3 regions of the Kitasatospora sp. NPDC048286 genome follow, and region 2 is predicted to be linked to each of the others. Evidence: predicted binding sites of a transcription regulator. Region 2 holds the regulator's gene; each other region holds the start of a gene.
The links. The regulator HrcA, encoded in region 2, represses chaperone genes, less so after heat shock. The targets are predictions, from matches to a motif close to TTNGCACTCNGNNNNNCNGAGTGCNAA.

Region 1: the regulator HrcA is predicted to act here: its motif matches at 2,543-2,569, upstream of groL (chaperonin GroEL).
Region 3: the regulator HrcA is predicted to act here: its motif matches at 2,652-2,678, upstream of ACGF13_RS15260 (FmdB family zinc ribbon protein).

The regions. Positions count from the first base shown of each region.
Region 1 is NZ_JBICZE010000017.1:145,563-152,675, forward strand. It holds gene ACGF13_RS33475 (hypothetical protein) at 1-57, shown strand, start outside; gene ACGF13_RS33480 (hypothetical protein) at 101-274, opposite strand; gene ACGF13_RS33485 (hypothetical protein) at 295-651, opposite strand; gene groL (chaperonin GroEL) at 765-2,387, opposite strand; gene ACGF13_RS33495 (cold-shock protein) at 2,710-2,913, opposite strand; gene ACGF13_RS33500 (MoaD/ThiS family protein) at 3,448-3,726, opposite strand; gene thrC (threonine synthase) at 3,753-5,033, opposite strand; SAM riboswitch class I at 5,050-5,184, opposite strand; gene ACGF13_RS33510 (glucosyl-3-phosphoglycerate synthase) at 5,296-6,333, shown strand; gene ACGF13_RS33515 (trehalose-6-phosphate synthase) at 6,372-7,113, shown strand, end outside.
Region 2 is NZ_JBICZE010000002.1:690,818-697,930, forward strand. It holds gene dnaJ (molecular chaperone DnaJ) at 1-927, opposite strand, end outside; gene hrcA (heat-inducible transcriptional repressor HrcA) at 1,003-2,037, opposite strand; gene htpX (zinc metalloprotease HtpX) at 2,323-3,243, shown strand; gene ACGF13_RS07490 (hypothetical protein) at 3,325-3,909, shown strand; gene ACGF13_RS07495 (DUF3097 domain-containing protein) at 3,934-4,767, shown strand; gene hemW (radical SAM family heme chaperone HemW) at 4,792-6,021, opposite strand; gene ACGF13_RS07505 (AMP-dependent synthetase/ligase) at 6,080-7,113, opposite strand, start outside.
Region 3 is NZ_JBICZE010000005.1:616,348-623,460, forward strand. It holds gene ACGF13_RS15250 (potassium/proton antiporter) at 1-808, shown strand, start outside; gene ACGF13_RS15255 (MFS transporter) at 1,148-2,563, shown strand; gene ACGF13_RS15260 (FmdB family zinc ribbon protein) at 2,690-3,001, shown strand; gene ACGF13_RS15265 (hypothetical protein) at 3,279-3,551, shown strand; gene mscL (large conductance mechanosensitive channel protein MscL) at 3,582-4,001, shown strand; gene ACGF13_RS15275 (hypothetical protein) at 4,062-4,295, opposite strand; gene ACGF13_RS15280 (sigma-70 family RNA polymerase sigma factor) at 4,425-5,396, opposite strand; gene ACGF13_RS15285 (phosphatase PAP2 family protein) at 5,807-6,610, shown strand; gene ACGF13_RS15290 (carbon-nitrogen hydrolase family protein) at 6,712-7,113, shown strand, end outside.

The sequences.
Region 1 (7,113 bases), on a different contig from region 2:
GAGCGCTTCACGGCGGCCGCCCACGCCAACCTGACGGCCGAGCTCGGCGCCCTCTGACGCGCGCCCCCCACGCACGCCCGTCAACCCGCCCGACCGCCCGTCAGCCCCGCCACGCGATCACCCGGTCCGCGGCGGCCATCCCCGCCAGCACGGCGGGAACGCGCCCTATCACGGCCCACCACACGTCCTGGTCGGCCACCGTCACCTCCACCAGGCCCCACCACAACCCGAGCCCGCAGCACCCGCCGACCACACCCCACACCCAGCGCCCCATGCGGGCACCGTACCCACCCGTCAGGAAAGCTCCCCCACCGGAGCCACCACCGCGCCCCGCTTGCCGCACACCCAGTGCGGCTCCGGCCCCAACTCGGGCTCCACGCTCAGCGCGTGCGGATCCCCGTCGGCCGCGCAGTCGGTGCACAGCGGCCAGCGACCGTACGCCTCCAGCAGCGCGTCCTGGACGTCCTGGGCGACCAGTCCGAGCACGTAGTCGGTGCCGTCGGGCCACTGCTCCAGCCACCAGCGGCGGTGCGTCACGGCCTGCTCCACCAGCGAGACGACGGCGGCGTCCGCCACGTCCCGCGCGGTGAGGTCGGCCAGGATCAGTGCCCGCGCGTTGTGCAGGGCGGTCTCAATGTCGTCAGCAGCCATCCGTCCATCCTCTCCTCAACTCCCCCGAACGCCGAAACGCCGCGTGGGCGGCCCCCCGAAGGGAGCCGCCCACACGGACGGGGAACCAGCCGATCCGATCGAAGCGATCAGGATCAGAAGTCCATGTCACCGCCCGGCATGCCGCCACCGGCGGCCGCGGCGGCCTTCTCCGGCTTGTCGGCGATGACGGCCTCGGTGGTGAGGAACAGCGCCGCGATGGAGGCGGCGTTCTGCAGCGCGGAGCGGGTGACCTTGGCCGGGTCGATGATGCCCTCGGCGACCAGGTCGACGTACTCGTTGGTGGCGGCGTTCAGGCCGTGACCGGCGGGGAGGTTGCGCACCTTCTCCACCACGACGCCACCCTCCAGGCCGGCGTTGGTCGCGATCTGCTTGATCGGGGCCTCCAGCGCGACCTTGACGATGTTGGCACCGGTGGCCTCGTCGCCGTCCAGCTCCAGCTTGTCGAAGGCGACACCGGCCTGCAGCAGGGCGACGCCACCACCGGCGACGATGCCCTCCTCGACGGCGGCCTTGGCGTTGCGGACGGCGTCCTCGATGCGGTGCTTGCGCTCCTTGAGCTCCACCTCGGTGGCCGCGCCGGCCTTGATGACGGCCACGCCGCCGGCCAGCTTGGCGAGGCGCTCCTGGAGCTTCTCGCGGTCGTAGTCCGAGTCGCTGTTCTCGATCTCGGCGCGGATCTGGTTCACGCGGCCCGCGACCTGCTCGCTGTCGCCGCCACCGTCGACGATGGTGGTCTCGTCCTTGGTGATGACCACCTTGCGGGCGGTGCCCAGCAGGTCGATGCCGGCGCTCTCCAGCTTCAGGCCGACCTCCTCGGAGATGACGGTGCCACCGGTGAGGATGGCGATGTCGCCGAGCATGGCCTTGCGGCGGTCACCGAAGCCCGGGGCCTTGACGGCGACGGACTTGAAGGTGCCACGGATCTTGTTCACGACCAGGGTCGACAGGGCCTCGCCCTCGACGTCCTCGGCGATGATGACCAGCGGCTTGCCGCTCTGCATGACCTTCTCCAGCAGCGGGAGCAGGTCCTTGACCGAGCCGATCTTGGAGTTGGCGATGAGGATGTACGGGTCCTCGAAGGTCGCCTCCATGCGCTCCAGGTCGGTGGCGAAGTAGGCGGAGATGTAGCCCTTGTCGAAGCGCATGCCCTCGGTGAGCTCGAGCTCCAGGCCGAAGGTGTTGCTCTCCTCGACGGTGATGACGCCTTCCTTGCCGACCTTGTCCATGGCCTCGGCGATCAGCTCGCCGATCTGGGTGTCGGCGGCGGAGATGGAGGCGGTGGAGGCGATCTGCTCCTTGGTCTCCACGTCCTTGGCCTGGGCCAGCAGCTGGTCGGAGACGGCCGCGACGGCCTTCTCGATGCCGCGCTTCAGGGCCATCGGGTTGGCGCCGGCGGCGACGTTGCGCAGACCCTCGCGAACCAGGGCCTGGGCGAGCACGGTGGCGGTGGTGGTGCCGTCACCCGCGACGTCGTCCGTCTTCTTGGCGACCTCCTTGACGAGCTCCGCACCGATCTTCTCGTACGGGTCCTCGAGCTCGATCTCCTTGGCGATGGAGACACCGTCGTTGGTGATCGTGGGGGCGCCCCACTTCTTCTCCAGCACGACGTTGCGACCCTTGGGGCCGAGCGTGACCTTCACTGCGTCGGCGAGCTGGTTCATGCCACGCTCAAGGCCGCGGCGAGCTTCCTCATCAAAGGCGATGATCTTGGCCATCAGAAGTGGTCCTCCGGGACACGGTCGACTGCTCGGACCAAGGGGTGCCCGCGACGGACGGCCCTGGTGCGCGGAGGTCCATTCCCTACCGCTCCCGGGGGCCTCACCGACCCGGTCCGCTGTCACTCTCACACTGTGAGTGCTAACGCCAATGATTAGCACTCCGGGTGGTCGAGTGCAAGCCCAATCGGCAATCAGCGAGCCGCCGCGGGAGCCGCCCGGGAACGCCGACGGGCCCGTGCGACACACGTCGCACGGGCCCGTCGAGAAGCGAGAGGTCACCAGCCGTGGGGCCGCGCCGAGCTCCTGGGGTCGGAAGGGGTCAGACCGCCGCGCGGACCATGTCCGCCTGCGGGCCCTTCTGTCCCTGGGAGATCTCGAACTCGACCCGCTGGCCCTCCTCGAGGGTGCGGTAGCCGTCCATCTGGATCGCGCTGTAGTGGACGAAGACGTCCGCACCACCGTCGACCGCGATGAAGCCGTAGCCCTTCTCCGCGTTGAACCACTTGACGGTGCCCTGAGCCATTCCGAACTCCCCTAGTGCTGTGCTGGCCCTTCACGCGCCCGCAGGTCGCGGGCCCGGGTTGGTTGAAGGCCGGCCCGGGGAACCCCCCCTGGGCGCAGCCGTGCACGCCGCAACCCTCCGCACAGGACGCCAGGCGGCTTCCGGCGAGCGGGTGATTGCGTCGACCGCCGCTGAATGTATCCGGACCGACGCCCTCTGCAACAGGGCCAACCACCGGTAATTCCGGCACGGCGTCAAGGGACAGGACGGACCGAATCGGGATGTTCTCGGCATTTCACGCCGGACATAGCGGACGAATTACCCAAATGCCTGCGGTAATTCTGACATCCGCCTGACAGGTTTCACGGGCCGGTCCCATCGGCCGGACGCCCCGGGCCGAGCACTGCGGGGCCGAAAGGGAAACCCTGTTCCCAGCCGAGCGACACTCTACTCCGACTCGACCCGGAAATATTCCCGCAGGAATGCGAGCGGTCGCCCGCGCATACGGACAGCGGAATTCCGTACGCGCGGGCGACCGCGGGTTCTCTTGCGGGCTCAGCAGCCGCCGGCCACCGCCGGGATGATCGAGATGCTGGCGCCGTCCCCGATCTCGGTCGCCAGGCCCTCGGCGAAGCGCACGTCGTCGTCGTTCACGTACACGTTCACGAAGCGGCGCAGCTTGCCCGTGTCGTCCAGGATGCGGGCCGAGATGCCCGCGTGGTTCTTCTCCAGGTCGGCGACGACCTCGGCCAGGGTGGCGCCCTCGGCGGTCACCTCGGCGGCGCCGGAGGTGTAGGTGCGCAGGATGGTGGGGATGCGGACGTTGGCGCTCATGAATTCTCCTTGCGGGGGCGGGTGGTTCAGGCGGACACGAGGCCGGCGGCGCGGAACGAGTCCAGCGTCGGGCGGATGACGGCGGTCATCCCGGCGTCGGAGACGGCGTCCAGGGTCTTCAGGCCGTCGCCGGTGTTGATCGCGACGGTCTCCTTCGACGGGTCCAGCTGCCCGGTCTCGACCAGCTTCTTCAGCACGCCGACGGTCACCCCGCCCGCGGTCTCGGCGAAGATGCCCTCGGTCCGCGCCAGCAGCCGGATCGCCGCCACGACCTCGGCGTCCGTGACGTCCTCCACCGCGCCACCGGTGCGGCGGGCGATGTCCAGCACGTACGGGCCGTCGGCCGGGTTGCCGATCGCCAGCGACTTGGCGATGGTGTCCGGCTTGACCGGCTTGATCACGTCCCGGCCGGCCTTGAACGCGGCCGACACCGGCGAGCAGCCCTCGGCCTGGGCACCGAAGATCCGGTACGGCCGGTCCTCGACCAGGCCCAGCCTGATCAGCTCCTGGAGACCCTTGTCGATCTTCGTCAGCTGCGAGCCCGAGGCGATCGGGATCACGATCTGCTCCGGCAGCCGCCAGCCGAGCTGCTCGCAGATCTCGTACGCCAGCGTCTTGGAGCCCTCGCCGTAGTACGGCCGCAGGTTCACGTTGACGAAGCCCCAGCCCTCGCCGGCCGGATCGCCGATCAGCTCCGAACAGAAGCGGTTCACGTCGTCGTAGTTGCCCTCGATGCCGACCAGCTCACCGCCGTACACCCCGGCCATGACGACCTTGCCCTGCTCCAGGTCGTGCGGGATGAACACGCAGGACCGGAACCCGGCCCGGGCCGCCGCCGCACCCACCGCGCCGGCCAGGTTGCCGGTGGAGGAGCAGGACAGCGTGGTGTAGCCGAACGCCCGGGCCGCCTCGATCGCGCACGCGACCACCCGGTCCTTGAAGGAGTGCGTCGGGTTCCCGGAGTCGTCCTTGACGTGCAGTTGGGCGGTGAACCCGAGCTCCCGGCCCAGGTTGTCCGCCTTCACCAGCGGGGTCCACCCCGGGTTCAGGTTCGGCTTCGAGGCCACGTCCGCCGGAACGGGCAGCAGCGGCGCGTACCGCCAGATGGACGCCGGACCGGCCTCGATCCGCTTGCGCAGCTCCTCGGCGCCCTCGCTGCCGAACTCGTAGGCGATCTCCAGCGGGCCGAAGCACTCCAGGCAGGCGAAGCTGGGGCCGAGCGGGAAGCGGGTGCCGCACTCGCGACAGGACAGCGCGGTGGCGGGGCCGAGGTCGACGGAAACGGGTGCGGCAGTGTCGATAGCCATGATGGCGAGGCCTCTCTCCTCATCTTCCCCGTGACGCGGTCGCGCACGGGCCGGAATTGGCACCTGTCCCGCCGGGGCCTGTCGACGACAGCCGCGCGAGAAGGTTGCCGGGACGTCAACGGGCCGTTCCCTCAGTCCCTCTGGATGAGCTTGTGAAATTGTGGTGCTGCTCAACGGCGACCCCGGCGTGCAAAGGTCCGACCGCTGTACGAAGACTGTATCCGAAGGCGCCAATCCTGAACGGGACCGTCCGCCACGCGAGATGACAGATTCCACCGACCCCGCCGAGGAGACCTCCGTGCCCGCCGAACCGACTCCCGAGCTCCTCCCGCAGGTGGCGTCCTGGCTCCGCCGCCGCTCCTGGAGCGCGGCCGACCGGCCGGTCCGCACCCTCCTCGACGCCAAGGAACGCACCGGCCGCACCGTCAGCGTGGTCCTCCCCGCCCTGGACGAGGAGGCCACCGTCGGCGACATCGTCCGCACCGTCCGCCGCGAGCTGATGGAACGCCTCCCGCTCGTCGACGAACTCGTCGTCGTCGACTCCGGCTCCACCGACGCCACCGCCGCCGTCGCCGCCGAGGCCGGCGCCCGGGTGGAACACCGCGACCGGATCCTCCCCCGGCTGCCCGCCGTCCCGGGCAAGGGCGAGGTGCTCTGGCGCTCCCTGCTGGTCACCCACGGCGACATCGTCTGCTTCGTCGACGCCGACCTGCGCGAGTTCGACCCGACCTTCGTCTCCGGCATCGTCGGCCCGCTGCTCACCGACGAGTCCATCCAGCTGGTCAAGGCCATGTACGACCGCCCGCTGGAGTCGGACGGCGCCGTCCTGCCCGCCGGCGGCGGCCGGGTCACCGAACTCGTCGCCCGCCCCCTGCTCAACCTCCACTGGCCGGAACTCGCCGGCTTCGTCCAGCCCCTCGGCGGCGAGTACGCGGCCCGCCGCTCACTGCTCGAACGGCTGCCCTTCCCCACCGGCTACGGCGTCGAACTCGGCCTGCTGGTCGACGCCCTGGAAGTGGCCGGCCTCGACGCCCTGGCCCAGGTGGACGTCGGCGTCCGGCACCACCGCCACCAGGACGGCCAGGCCCTCGGCCGGATGGCCGCCACCATCTACCGGACCGCCCTGGAACGCCTCGACCGCACCCACCGCCTCAAGGCCTCGGCCGACCTCGTCCACCCCCATCTCACCCAGTTCACCCGCGACCCGGAAACCCGCGCCTTCACCGCGCACACCCACCCGGTGACCGCCCTGGAACGCCCCCCGATGCACACCGTGCCGGAATACGCCACCCGTCATTGACGGGTTTGCCACGCCGAGCCCCCGGCAAGATGCCAACCATGGGCGATCTCACGACCAACCGTTCGAACGCGACCGGCACCGCCCCCGTCCTGGTGGCCTCCAACCGGGGACCGGTGTCCTTCAGCACCGCCGACGACGGCACGCTGACCCTGCGGCGGGGCGGCGGCGGCCTGGTCTCCGGCCTCTCCGCGATCGAGGACCCGAACGCCGTCTGGGTCTGCGCCGCCCTCAACGACTCCGACCGCAGAGCCGCCGCCGAGGCCCCCCACGGCCGCCTCGACCTGGCCGGCCACGAGGTCGGCGGCCAGGCCGTACGGATGCTGGACCTCGACCCGCAGACCTTCGCCCGCGCCTACAACGGCGTCGCCAACTCCACCCTCTGGTTCGTCCACCACCTGCTCTACGCGACCCCCACCGCCCCCGCCTTCGACGCCGGCTTCCGCACCGAGTGGGCCGCCTACCAGGCCTACAACGAGGCCTTCGCCGAAGCCCTGGCCGCCGAAGCCGCCCCGAACGCCGCGGTGCTCGTCCAGGACTACCACCTCTCCCTGGTCCCGGCCCTGCTCCGGGAGGCCCGCCCCGACCTGCGGATCGGCCACTTCTCGCACACCCCCTGGGCCCCGCCCGAGTACTACCGGCTGCTGCCCGACGACGTCGCCCGGGCCGTCCTCACCGGCATCCTGGGCGCCGACCGGGCCGGCTTCCTCACCGAACGCTGGGCCCGCGCCTTCGCCGCCTGCTGCGAGGACCTCCTCGGCGCCACCGTCGACCACGACGCGC
Region 2 (7,113 bases):
CAGCGGGATCGACTGGCCGGACTGGGTGCCGGGCCGGATGTCGACCTCCTCCAGGCCGTCCAGGGTCTGCAGCGGCACCTGGGTGCCGAGCGCGGCCGCCGTCATCGGGATGGTGACGGTGCAGTGCAGGTCGTCCCCGCGCCGCTGGAAGATGTTGTGGGTGGTCTCGGCGATCTCGACGTACAGGTCGCCGGCCGGGCCGCCGCCGGGGCCGACCTCGCCCTCGCCGGCCAGCTGGATCCGGGTGCCGTTGTCGACACCGGCCGGGATCTTGACGGTCAGGGTGCGGCGGGCCCGCACGCGGCCGTCGCCGGCGCACTCCGGGCACGGGGTCGGCACGACGGTGCCGAAGCCCTGGCACTGCGGGCAGGGGCGGGAGGTCATGACCTGGCCCAGGAAGGACCGGGTGACCTGGGAGACCTCGCCCTTGCCGCGGCACATGTCACAGGTCTGCGCCGAGGTGCCGGGGGCCGCGCCCTCGCCACTGCAGGTGGTGCAGGTGACGGCGGTGTCGACCTGGAGCTCCTTGGTGGTGCCGAAGGCGGCCTCCTCCAGGGTGATCTCCAGCCGGATCATGGCGTCCTGGCCGCGGCGGGTGCGCGAGCGCGGGCCGCGCTGGCCGGCCGCGGCGCCGAAGAAGGCGTCCATGATGTCGGAGAAACCGAATCCCGCCGCGCCGGCCCCGAAGCCGCCCGCACCGCCGCCACCCGGGGACAGCGGGTCCCCGCCGAGGTCGTAGACCTGACGCTTCTGCGGGTCGGAGAGCACCTCGTAGGCGGCGTTGATCTCCTTGAACCGCTCCTGCGTCTTCGGGTCCGGGTTGACGTCCGGGTGCAGTTCGCGTGCCAGGCGCCGGAACGCCTTCTTGATCTCGTCCTGCCCCGCATCCCGTCGGACGCCGAGTACCGCGTAGTAGTCCGTGGCCACCAAATGCTCCGCTTGTTCCGCCTGTAGTAGTGCTGCGACTGGACGCCGCCGTCGGAGGCCCGACGGCGGCCCTTGCTAGGACTCGGCCAGGATCTGGCCCACGTACCGCGCCACCGCTCGCACCGCCCCCATTGTGCCCGGGTAGTCCATCCGGGTCGGACCGATCACACCCAGTTTCGCCACGCTCTCGTCGCCCGAACCGTAGCCGACCGAAACGACCGAGGTGGAATTCAGCCCCTCGTAGGCGATCTCCCGCCCGATCCGGACCGTCATCCCGGCGTCCGCGGTCTCACCCAGGAGACGGAGCAGGACGACCTGCTCCTCCAGGGCCTCCAGCACCGGCTGGATGGTGAGCGGGAAGTCGTGCCCGAAGCGGGTCAGGTTGGCCGTGCCGGCCAGCATGATCCGCTCCTCGTTCTGCTCGGCGAGCGTCTCGAACAGCGTCGCCAGGACCGTGCTGACGGTCGGCCGGTCGGCCTGCTCGAACTGCGCCGGCAGCTCCTCCAGCAGCTCCGGGACCTCCGGGAGGCGCCGGGCGACGGCTCTCGCGTTGATCCGGGCCCGAAGGTCCGCCAGCACCGTCTCGCCGACCGGGCCCGGGCAGTCGACCATCCGCTGCTCGACCCGGCCGGTGTTGGTGATCAGCACCAGCATCACCTTGGCCGGGGCCAGCGCCACCAGCTCGATGTGCCGGACGGTGGAACGCGTCAGCGACGGGTACTGCACCACCGCGACCTGCCGGGTGAGCTGGGCGAGCAGCCGCACGGTGCGGGCGACCACGTCGTCCAGGTCCACCGCGCCGTCCAGGAAGTGCCGGATGGCCCGGCGCTCGGGGGCGGTCATCGGCTTGATCTCGGCGAGCTTGTCGACGAAGAGGCGGTACCCCTTGTCGGTGGGGATGCGGCCGGCGCTGGTGTGCGGCTGGTGGATGTAGCCGTCCTCCTCCAGCGCCGCCATGTCGTTGCGGACGGTCGCCGGGGAGACCCCGAGGTTGTGCCGCTCCACCAGGGCCTTGGAGCCGACCGGCTCCTCGGTGCCCACGTAGTCCTGCACGATCGCGCGGAGCACCGCGAGCTTGCGTTCGTCCAGCTGGCGGACCTCACCGGCCATGGGGCACGCACCTCCGTCCTCGCACGTCGTCCGACCGTGTCCCTCGCTGCGGGCCGTTCCAGGGGCCCTCGGCCTTGGCACTCTGAACGTACGAGTGCCAGAACCGTACCTGCCAGTGTACGGCCCGGGTCCTGTGGCAGGAACGGCCCGACCGGGGTGATCCTCCCCGCAGTTCCGGACACGGCCCGCGGGGCCCCGCCGGTTCGATCCTCCCGGCGCCGGAGTGGTGCCGGGAAGCCGTCCGGGTGGCAGCATCGAAAGCGACGGCGAACGGAGGAGCAAGCGATGTCGAGCTCGGGCCAGCACACCCGTTTCGCGCCCGACCGCGGCCTGACCGGCCGCATGGTCGCGACGATGTTCGTGATCGGGCTGCTGTACGTCGGTTTCACCGGCCTGCTGATCGCGCTGCTGCGCGGCGCCTGGCCACTGATCGTCCTGATCTCCGGCGGGCTGTTCGTGGCCCAGTTCTGGTTCAGCGACAAGATCACCGAGCGGGCGATGGGCGCCCGCCAGGTGTCCCCGGAGCAGTTCCCCCAGCTGCACGGCACCGTCGACCGGCTCTGCGCCCTCGCCGACATGCCCAAACCCCGGGTGGCGGTCGCCGACAACGACATGCCGAACGCCTTCGCCACCGGCCGCAACCCGCAGAACGCGGTGGTCTGCGTGACCACCGGGCTGCTGCGCCGGCTGGAGCCGGAGGAACTGGAGGGCGTCCTCGCCCACGAGCTGTCGCACGTCGCCCACCGGGACGTCGCGGTGATGACGATCGCCGGCTTCCTCGGCGTCCTCGCCGGGGCGATGACCCGGATCGCCGTCTACGGCGGGTTCATGGGCGGCGGGCGCAACAACAACGACCAGAACGCGGCCATCCTGGCGCTGATCATCCCGCTGGTGTCGATCGTCGTCTACGCGATCAGCTTCCTGCTCACCCGGCTGCTGTCCCGCTACCGCGAACTGGCCGCGGACCGGGCCGCCGCCCAGCTCACCGGCCGGCCCAGCGCCCTGGCCTCGGCGCTCACCAAGGTGACCGGGCAGATCGCGGCCATCCCCACCAAGGACCTGCGCCAGGCGCAGCCGTACAACGCCTTCTACTTCGCCCCCGCGCTGAGCGCCCGGGAGACCGCCTCGCAGCTGTTCTCCACCCACCCGACGCTGGAGAAGCGGCTGGAGCAGCTGGCGAGGATCTCCGGGCAGCTCGGGCACTGAGCCCGACCCGCCCCGCCCCGACCCGCCCCAGCCGATTCCGTCCCGACCCGTCCCAGTCCGTTCCGTCCCGAAAGGACCGCCGTGGGATTCCTGGACACCCTGTTCGGCCGCACCAAGCCCGTCAAGCCCGACCTCGACCAGCTGTTCGGCGTGCCGTCCGCCGCGCTCACCCTGGAGGCCGGGGCCGGGTTCACCCCCACCGGGCTCGGCTCGGTCTGCTTCGCCGCCGTCGAGGGCGCGGCCTTCGTCCAGGTCGAGCAGCAGGTCAGGGCGCTGCTGGACGCCGACACCGAGCACGGCGGCGTCCCGGTGGAGGCCTCCAAGGACGGCTACGGCTACTCCTGGCTGCTCGCCCGGCACCGGCCCGAGGAGCTGCCGGAGCTGGTGAACGACCTGCACGCGGTCAACAGCGAGCTGGAGGCGAACGGCTTCGGGCCGCAGCTGCTCTGCTCGCTGGTGGCCTTCCGCAACCCCGAGGGGCAGTCGCTGGCCCTGGTCTACCTGTACAAGCGGGGGACGTTCTACCCCTTCGCCCCGATGCCCGGCGGCGGGGAGCGGCGCAACAGCCCGCTGGAGCTGCAGGTCAACGCGATGCTGGGGAACGACCTGCGGCTGGAGAAGGATCTCAGCCGCTGGTTCCCGGTCTGGGGCGCGCCGGGCCTGTGACGGTCCGTCCGTAGACTCGCGACCATGCGCAGCCGCCAGTACGGACCCGACCTGACCCCGCCGTGGAAGAAGCAACAACCCGCCCCGGAGGTGCCCGCCGAGCGGGACCTGGTGGTCGAGGAGGCGGCGAGCGGCTTCTGCGGGGCGGTGGTGCGCTGCGAGAAGACCGCCGAGGGGTTCACCGTCACCCTGGAGGACCGGTTCGGCAAGCACCGGGTGTTCCCGCTGGTGCCGCGCGGCTTCCTGCTGGAGGGCCGGGTCGTCACCCTGGTCCGCCCGGCCGGCCCGGCGGCGCCCCGCACCCCGGCCCGTACCGCCTCCGGCTCGATCGCCGTCCCGAACGCCCGCGCCCGGGTCGCCCGCGAGTCCCGGATCTACGTCGAGGGCCGGCACGACGCCGAGCTGGTCGAGCGGGTCTGGGGCGACGACCTGCGGATCGAGGGCGTGGTCGTCGAGTACCTGCGCGGCATCGACGACCTGCCCGCGATCGTCGCCGACTTCGCCCCCGGCCCGGAACGGCGCCTCGGCGTCCTGGTCGACCACCTGCTCCCCGGCACCAAGGAGCACCGCATCGCCGCCCAGATCACCGGCGCCTCGGTGCTGGTCGTCGGCCACCCCTACATCGACATCTGGCAGGCCGTGAAGCCCGCCAGCGTCGGCATCCCCGCCTGGCCCGCCGTCCCGAGGGGCGAGGACTGGAAGGAGGGCACCTGCCGCCGTCTCGGCTGGCCGGTGGACACCCCGGCGGCCTGGAAGCACATCCTGTCGAAGGTGAACAGCTACAAGGACCTGGAGCCCGAACTCCTGGGCCGGGTCGAGGAGTTGATCGACTTCACGGCCCTTCCGGGCCAGGAGTAGTCACGCGAACACGATAGACCTCGGTCAGTCCACCAGGTCACGTACCACCGCGTCGGCCAGGAGGCGGCCCCGGAGGGTGAGGGCGGCGCGGCCCCGCTCGTAGGGGCCGGGGGCGAGGAGGCCGTCGGCGAGGTGGCGGGCGGCCCACTCGCGGCCGGTGGCGGTGAGCAGGTCGAGGGGGACGCCCTCGACGAGGCGCAGTTCGAGCAGGACGCGCTCGACGCGGCGGTCCTCGTCGGCCAGCAGCTCGCGGGCCTGGGCGGGGGTGCGCTGCTCGGCGAGGGCCCGGGCGTAGGCGGCGGGGTGCTTGGCGTTCCACCAGCGGACGCCGCCGACGTGGCTGTGGGCGCCGGGGCCGGCGCCCCACCAGTCGGCGCCGGTCCAGTAGAGCTCGTTGTGGCGGCAGCGGCCCTCGGGGGTGGTGGCCCAGTTGGAGACCTCGTACCAGGAGTAGCCGGCGGCGCTCAGCGCCTCCTCGGCGATCAGGTAGCGGTCGGCGTGCACGTCGTCGTCGATCATCGGCAGTTCGCCGCGCTTGACCCGGGCGGCGAGCCGGGTGCCCTCCTCGACGATCAGCGAGTACGCGGAGACGTGGTCGGGCCCGGCGCCGATGGCGGCGTCCAGGGAGGCCCGCCAGTCGTCGTCGGACTCGCCCGGGGTGCCGTAGATCAGGTCGAGGTTGACGTGCTCGAAGCCGGCCGCGCGGGCCTCGGCCACGCACGCCTCGGGGCGGCCCGGGGTGTGGTGGCGGTCGAGCAGCTTCAGCACGTGCGGGCGGGCGCTCTGCATGCCGAAGGAGAGCCGGTTGTAGCCGCCCTCGCGCAGTTCGGCCAGGTACGCCGGGTCCACCGACTCCGGGTTGGCCTCGGTGGTGACCTCGGCGTCCTCGGCGAGGCCGAACTCGTCGCGGATCGCGGCGAGCATCTTCACCAGGTCGCGGGCGGGCAGCAGGGTCGGGGTGCCGCCGCCGAGGAAGACCGTCCGCACCGGGAGGTCCGTGTCCCCCAGCACCTTCCGGGCCAGGCGGATCTCGGCGACCACGTTGTCCGCGTAGGTGTCCTGCGAGGCGACCGCCCCGGAGGAGCGCAGCTCGGTGGCGGTGTACGTGTTGAAGTCGCAGTAGCCGCAGCGGCTGGCGCAGTACGGCACGTGCAGGTAGAAGCCGAACGGGCGCGAGCCCAGCCCGTCGAGGGCGTGCGCGGGCAGGGAACCGTCGGACGGCACCGGTTCGCCGTCGGGGAGTGCGGAGGGCATGAGCCCATTGTCCCGTACGACCCGACCGAACCGGCGGGCCGTACGGGAGCGGGGGTGCTCAGGCCTCGTTGGCGCCCGCGTACATCGCGGTCACCGCGTCCGCGTAGGTCCGCTCGACCACCGGGCGCTTGATCTTCAGGCTCGGGGTGAGCTCGCCGTGCTCGATGTCGAGGTCGCGCGGCAGCAGGTGGAACTTCTTGATCGTCTGCCAGCGCTGGAGGTCGCCGTTGACCCGCTTGACGAAGCCCTCGATCAGCTGGTGCACGGCCGGCTCGGCGGCCAGCTCGGCGTAGGACCTGCCGGCCAGGCCGTGCTCGGCGGCCCACGGCAGCAGGACCGCCTCGTCCAGGCCGATCAGCGCGGTGCAGTAGTTGCGGCCGTTGCCGATCACCAGGATGTTGCTGACGAACGGGCAGACGGCCTTGAACTTGCCCTCGACCTCGCTGGGCGCCACGTACTTGCCGCCGGAGGTCTTGAACAGGTCCTTCTTGCGGTCGGTGATCCGCAGGAAGCCGTCCGGGGTGAGCTCGCCGATGTCCTCGGTGTGGAACCAGCCGTCCGGCTCCAGCACCTCGGCGGTCTTCTCCGGCAGATTGTGGTAGCCGCGCATGACGCCCGGGCCGCGCAGCAGGATCTCGCCGTCCTCGGCGATCCGCACCTCGGTGCCGGGCAGCGGGCGGCCCACCGTGCCGATCCGCACGTCCTCCGCGCGGTTGACGCAGGAGCCGGCGCTGGTCTCGCTCAGGCCGTAGCCCTCCAGGATCGGCACCCCGGCGCCGAGGAAGAAGTAGCCGATCTCCGGGGCGAGCGCGGCGCTGCCGGAGACCGCGCCGCGCAGCCGGCCGCCGAAGGCCGCCCGGATCTTCGCGTACACCAGCTTGTCGGCCAGCGCGTGCTGCACCCGCAGGCCCAGCGGGGCGGAGTCGGTCCCGGTGGCGACCCGGTTCTCCTGCACCACCCGGGCGTGCTCGCGGGCGACCTTGGCCGCCCACATGAAGATCTTGTACTTGGCGCCGCCCTCGGCCCGGGCCTTGCCCGCGATGCCGTTGTAGACCTTCTCGAAGATGCGCGGCGCCGAGGCCATGATGGTCG
Region 3 (7,113 bases), on a different contig from region 2:
GCTCACCGTGCTCGCGTACGCCGGCGGCGCGCTGCTGCACGGCTCCGGTTTCCTCGCCGTCTACGTCAGCGCGGTGATACTCGGGAACTCCAAGCTGCCGCACGGCCCGGCCGTCCGGGGCTTCGCCGACGGACTGGCCTGGATCGGGCAGATCGGCATGTTCGTACTGCTCGGCCTGCTCGTCACGCCCGAGTCCATGGGCGACGCGGTGGTGCCCGCGCTGGTGATCGGCGCGGTGCTGGTCTTCCTGGCCCGGCCGCTGTCGGTGATGCTCTCGCTGACCCCCTTCAAGGTGCCGGCCCGCGAGCAGGCGCTGCTGAGCTGGGCCGGACTGCGCGGGGCGGTGCCCATCGTGCTCGCCACCATCCCGGTGGTGTCCGGCGCGCACCGGGCCGAGGACGTCTTCAACATCGTCTTCATCCTGGTCGTCGTCTTCACCCTGCTCCAGGGGCCGACCCTGCCGTGGGTGGCCAAGCGGCTGCGGATCGGCGACGGCGCCATGGGCCAGGACCTGGGCATCGAGTCCGCGCCGCTGGAGAAGCTGCACGGGCACCTGCTGTCGGTCGCGCTATCCCCCGCCTCGAAGATGTCGGGCGTGGAGATCAGCGAGCTGCGGCTGCCCAAGGGGGCGGCGGTCACCCTGGTCGTGCGGGAGGGGAACTCCTTCGTGCCGGACAAGGCGACGGTGCTGCGCGGCGGGGACGAGCTGCTGGTGGTCACCACGGACGAGGTCGGCGCGGCGGCGGAGCGGCGGCTGCGGGCCGTGGACAAGGGCGGCAAGCTCGCGGGGTGGCTGAACGGGCGGTGAGCCTGGGCCGCCCCCCGGCTCCCGACCCCCCGACCCCCCGGCTCCCGGGCCTTCCGCCCAGGAGCCGGGGGGCGGGAGCCGGGGGCAGGGGGTGGCTGGCGGTGTCTACGCGCGTAACTGTATGCTGGCCCGACCAGCCGTATAACCATCGTTAGAACACCCCCAGCATCTGCCTGACGCAGAGTTGGCGCGACCGCTCGGCGGCCGCGGTCCGGTCCCCGGCCACCAGGCCGGCCCGACCCGGTATCTACCCCGGTCGACGCGCGAGAGGACGACTCTCGGCGCCGTCGGGGCTCCACCATGCCCTGCCGCGCTACCAGGCAGCAGGAAGGACCGACCGTGACGGCGCGCCGAACGGTCGACACCGCCGCGGACCACGCGGCCACCACCCCCGCAGCTCCGGCCCCCGCCCGTGTCGGGTACGGCGAGCTGCTGCGCACCCCCGGGGCCTGGACGTTCCTGTTCCCCGCCCTCGTCGCGCGGCTGCCGTACGCGATGCTCAGCATGGGCATCCTGCTGCTCGTCACCCAGACCCACGGTTCGTACGGCACCGCCGGTACGGTCACCGCGGTCGCCGCCGTCGCCCAGGCCCTGATCGGGCCGCAGACCGGGCGGCTCGCGGACCGCTACGGCCAGGCCGCGGTGCTCGTGCCGACCGTCCTGGTGCACGCGGTCTCGGTCGGCGTGCTGATCGCGCTGGCGCTCGGCCACGCGCCCGCCTGGAGCCTGTTCCTGGCCGCCGTCCCGGCCGGTGCGAGCGTGCCGCAGGTCGGCGCGATGGTCCGGGCCCGCTGGGTCGCCAGGTTCACCGCGGACGGCGCCTCCGAGACCTCCGCGGCCCGGGTGAGCACCGCGTTCGCGTTCGAGTCCGTGACGGACGAGTTCACCTTCGTGGTCGGCCCGATCCTGGCCTCCGGCATCGCCGCCCTCGCCAACCCGGCCACCGCCCTGGTCGCCGAGGCCGGGCTGACCCTCGTCGGCGGCCTGGCCTTCGCCGCCCAGCGGCGTACCGCCCCGGCCCGGATCGTGCCCCAGCCCGGCACCAAGCGCGCCTCGGCGCTCGCCTCCCCCGGCGTCCGGCTGCTGGCCGGGTCCATCCTCGGGGTCGGCGCGGTGTTCGGCGGCATGCAGGTGTCGGTGAACGCCTTCGCCGACTCGGTCGGACAGCACGACGCCGGCGGCACCGTGTACGGGATCTTCGCCGGCGGCTCGATGCTGGCCGGTGTGCTGTACGGCGTCGTCGCCTGGCGGCGACCGGTGCAGCAGCGGATGCTGATCAGCTACGCGCTGCTGGTGCTGGGCTGCTCGGTGCTGTGGGCGATGCCGAACCTGGTCGCCCTGACCGTCGCCGGGCTGGTCTGCGGGCTGGCCATCGCGCCGACCCTGATCAGCGGCTACACCCTGGTCGAGACGCTGGTCGCGGACGGGGCCAAGACGGAGGCCTTCACCTGGCTGACCGGCGCCATCGGGCTCGGCCTGGCCGTCGGCTCGATGGCGGCGGGCCGGCTGATCGACGGGCACGGGCCCTCGACCGGGTTCCTGGTGCCGGTGATCGGGGCGGGGCTGGGGCTGGTCGCGCTGTTCTCGCTGCGGCACCTGCTGGTGGCGCCGGGGGACGTTCCGGCCGACGGCTCGGGTGCCGGATCGGGCTCCGGCTCGACCGGCGGTTCGGGCGCGGGCTCGGGCTCCGACTCGGGCTCCGGCTCGACGGAGCGCGGTGGTGCCGGGCGGCTGGTGGGCGCGGCCAAGGGCTGAGCGGGCGGCGGTCCGGCGGCCGGGCCCGGCCCATCTCACACCGGAGTCGCTGGACTGATCCCGCGGAATACCGCATCATTGACCATCGTTAGCACTCATCAGGCGAGAGTGCCAGGAGGAAGACAAGTGCCCACGTACCAGTACCAGTGCACCGAGTGCGGCAGCGGCCTGGAGGCGGTGCAGAAGTTCACCGACGAGGCGCTGACCACGTGCCCCGACTGCCAGGGACGGCTCCGCAAGGTCTTCTCAGCCGTGGGCGTCGTGTTCAAGGGCTCCGGCTTCTACCGGACCGACAGCCGCTCCTCCTCCAGCAGCTCGGTGGGCGCCGGGTCGTCGTCGACCTCTTCGACGTCGTCCAGCACGTCCACGACCTCGTCTTCGTCGTCGTCGGGCTCCGGCTCCTCGACCTCGTCCAGCCCGGCTCCGGCCGCGAGCTGACCTCGGCGCCGGGCATCGGCCCGGACGGCCCGCAGTCCTCGGAAAGGCCCGTCGACCCCGCTTCCGCGCGGGGCGGCGGGCCTTTCCGCATGCCTCCGCACGGGCATCCGGTCAAGCCGGACCGGCCCGCATCACTCTCGTGGGTGGACGAACTCGTCCACAGGGCCGAGTTGTCCACAGGCCTGGGGAAAGGACTTCCGGAGTTCGACGGAAACGCCCATCGTGTGGCTCGTCCGGTCCGCGAGGGGCCGGCCCGCCGACACCCGGAGGTGCGTCGATGACGACCGTGAGCTTCTCCCTTCCGCTGCCCGCCCCCGCCGTGCCGCCCCGGCAGGAGCTGCCGAGCTTCCCGCCGATCCGGCGCGGGTGCGGCGGGTGGCACCGCTGGCGCAGCGCGGTGCGACGGCGGGCCGGGGTGCCCGCGCTGGCGCTGCTCGCGACGGCGGCGGCGCTGGCGCTGGGGCCCGCGCGGGCGGGTCTGCCGCCGCCGCACGGGGGCTCGCTGGTCCGGACGGGTTGTCAATCCGAGGCTCTGGAAGATCACCCGTAACCGGAATGCGGCTTCGTCGTTCGAGGCGGCATGAAGGGCTTCAAGGAATTCCTGCTGCGTGGAAATGTCGTCGAACTCGCCGTGGCCGTGGTCATCGGCGCGGCCTTCACCGCCATCATCAACGCCTTCGTCAAAGGCGTGATCAATCCGATCGTCGGCGTCTTCGGAGCGAAGGACCTCGCGTCCTACAGTTCCTGCCTCAAGGGGCCCTGCGAGGTGAGCCCGACCGGCGAGGTCACGTCCGGGGTCCTCATCCTGTGGGGATCCGTGCTCAGCGCCACGCTCCAGTTCCTGATCACCGCGGCGGTCGTCTACTTCGTTCTGATCCTGCCCATGAACAAGCTGGCGGCCCACCGCAAGTCCGCCGCCGAGAAGGCGGCGGAGGCCGAGCTCAAGGAGGTCCAGCTACTGACCGAGATCCGCGACGCGCTGGTCACGCCACTGCGCTGACCGGTGGGCGCGCGTCGCCCACGGCCCCGCTCCCCCGTCCCCGATCCTCAGTCCCGCTCCTCAGCCCCCGTGGTGCGGCGGGCGCTGGCTCAGGTACCAGTCCAGCCCCCGCCCACCACTCTCCCCGGCCCCGGGGCGGTCGCCCCAGCCCGTGTCGGTGTCGTCCCTGGACTGCTGGTCGAACGGGTCCCGGAAGACCAGCCGGGCCTTGGCGGCCGAGGCCTTCCGGGGCTCCCGCGCCTGGTCCTGGCCCTGGTCCTGGCCCGTTTCCTGTCCCTGTGCCTGCTCGCTCACGCCGTCCACTCCGTCCGCTCGTCCCTCCCCTCCAGACTAAGAGCCCCGTGGCACGCCTCGGGCCCCGGTGCGGAGCGCTCCGCGCCAGGGCCCGGGTGAGGGGCTCGGCCCGTGGGGCCGGCTGGACCGTCAGGCGGCTTCGAAGCCCGCGTGGTCCGCGATCTTCTTCAGCTCGGCCAGGGCGTGCTTCTCGATCTGGCGGATCCGCTCACGGGTGAGGCCGTGCTGCTTGCCCACCTCGGTCAGGGTGCGCTCGCGGCCGTCCTCCATCCCGTAGCGGGAGCGGATGATCGAGGCGGTGCGGTCGTCCAACCGCCCGATCAGGTCGTCCAGTTCCTCGCGGCGGAGCATGACCATCACCGCGTCCTCGGGGGACGTCGCCCCGGTGTCCTCGACGAGGTCGCCGAACTGGGTCTCACCCTCGTCGTCGACGGACATGTTGAGGCTGACCGGGTCGCGCGCCCAGTCCAGCACGTCCTTGATCCGGGCCTCGGTGGTGTCCAGCTCGGCCGCGATCTCGGCCGGCTCCGCCTCGCGGCCCAGCTCCTTGGACTTCTCCCGCTGGACGCGCCGGATCCGCCCCAGCTCCTCCACCAGGTGCACGGGCAGCCGGATGGTGCGGGACTGGTCGGCGATGGACCGGGTGATCGCCTGCCGGATCCACCACGTCGCGTACGTGGAGAACTTGAAGCCCTTGGCGTAGTCGAACTTCTCGACGGCGCGCACCAGGCCCGCGTTGCCCTCCTGGATGAGGTCCAGCAGCGGCAGGCCGCTGCGCGGGTAGCGACGGGCGACGGCGACCACGAGCCGGAGGTTGGAGCGGATGAAGACATCCTTGGCCCGCTCGGCGTCGGCGGCTATCGCCTCCAACTCCTCACGCGTGACGCCGTCGGGGAGTCCGCCCTCCTCCAGCAGGTGCTGGGCGTACACACCGGCCTCGATCCGCAGCGAGAGCTCGACCTCCTCGGCGGCATCGAGCAGGGGTGTCCTGGCGATCTCGTCGAGGTACATGCCGACCAGGTCGCGGTCGGCCTCGAGGTTGGTCGGGCGGGCCGCGCGACTCCGGTCGGCCCTGTCGCGAACGACGGCACGGGTGGCCATGCTTGCTCCCTTTGCTGGTGTTGCCGAGGTCTGCCTGCCTGCCTCGTGAGGGCAAGATGTGCGGCCCCTTGGGGCTCACACGTAACGATCCAACGAACAGATTCCGGACAACATTCCCAAGTCACTCAGATTCTTCCCGGCGATGCAGTATCCTGCCGGTTTTCACCCCGATTCCGAACCCTGGGTGACCAGTCGGGCACTTCCCGTGCCATCGGACGACCGTCGCGGGATCGGCTTCTTCACCCGACCCACACCCCGTCGCCGCCTACCCGTGTGAACCCGCGAGGAGCCGCCGACGTTCCCCCTGCGCCCCCCTTTCCGCCCGCGCACGCAGGTCCTCCTCACAAACGATGCCGAATCGCTATCACTCCGGCTCTTGCTCGGCACGGGACACTGGGAAGGTGTCAGCCATGCACCTGACCAACAGCACGACCCTCCTCACCGCGCGTAACCGCAGTCTCCTTCGGGACGCCGCGCTCGCGCTGGGCTGTGCCGCGCTGTTCGGCCTGCTGGCGGTCCTGGTCACCGGCCAGTGGCGCCCACTGGTCCGCTTCGACCAGGAGTGGATCGGCGAACTGCACACCTACGCACGGGAACACCGGATCTGGACCGCCTCGGTGCAGACCCTCTCGGACATCGGCGGGACCGTCACGATGCGTACGCTGCTCGGGATCGCCGCCGGGTGGCTCTGGTTGATCGGCGCCCGGGTGCTGGCCGGCTGGGTGGCCGCCCAGACCCTGGTCGGCTGGGGCGCCCTGTGGGCCCTGAAGCTGGCCTTCGGCCGTAGCCGACCCACCTTCACCGACCCGGTCTCGCACGCCGGCGGCCCGGGCTTCCCCTCCGGACACGCCATGGCCTCGGCGATCACCTGCGCCGTCCTGGTCGGCCTGCTCTGGTACCGGGTCCACCGTCGCGGCCGGACCGCCGCCTGCGTGGTGGCGGCGGCGACGGTGCTGACCATCGGCTGGACCAGGGTCGCGCTCGGGGTGCACTGGCCCAGCGACGTGCTGGCCGGCTGGCTGGCCGCCGGGATCGTGCTGGGCGCCGTGACCGCGGTGATCCAGGTCTGGCGCCCCGGCGCACTGGCCCGGGACGTACGCCGGGTCAACTGGCGCACCAGGCCCCGGGTCCAGCGGGTCACGGTGTCCGCCGGGCGGCCTTCGCGCACCGCCGCCGCACCGGACGAGGACGGGCCCCACGACCCGCGGGCGTAGGCCACGGGCGTAGGCCACGGGCGGACCGGACGGGCAGGACCGAGCGCTGACCCACCGTCAACCCGCCGCCCGCTGCGGGCCGCCGCGCTAGCGTGACGGCCATGTCCGACACCTCCGCTCCCGCTTCCCCCACCGCGCCCACCGGCTACCCCGAGCAGCCGCTGCGGATCGCCACCGTCCAGGCCCAGGCCGTGGCCGGCGACATACCCGCCAACGTCGCCCAGGCCGCCGACCTGATCCGCGAGGCCGCCCGGGCCGGTGCCCGGCTGGTGCTGTTCGCGGAGAAGTTCCTCTCCGGGTACGAGCCCGAGCTGATCCGCACCGACCCCGGCAAGTACGCGGTCCAACCCGGCGATCCGCGTCTCGCGCCGATCGCCGAGGCCTGCCGCGAGACCGGGACCGCCGCGATCGTCGGAGCCGCCGTACAGGACGGCGCCGACCTGCGCATCTCCGCCCTCGTCCTCGGGCCGGACGGTGGCTTCGTCACTCGCTACGACAAGCAG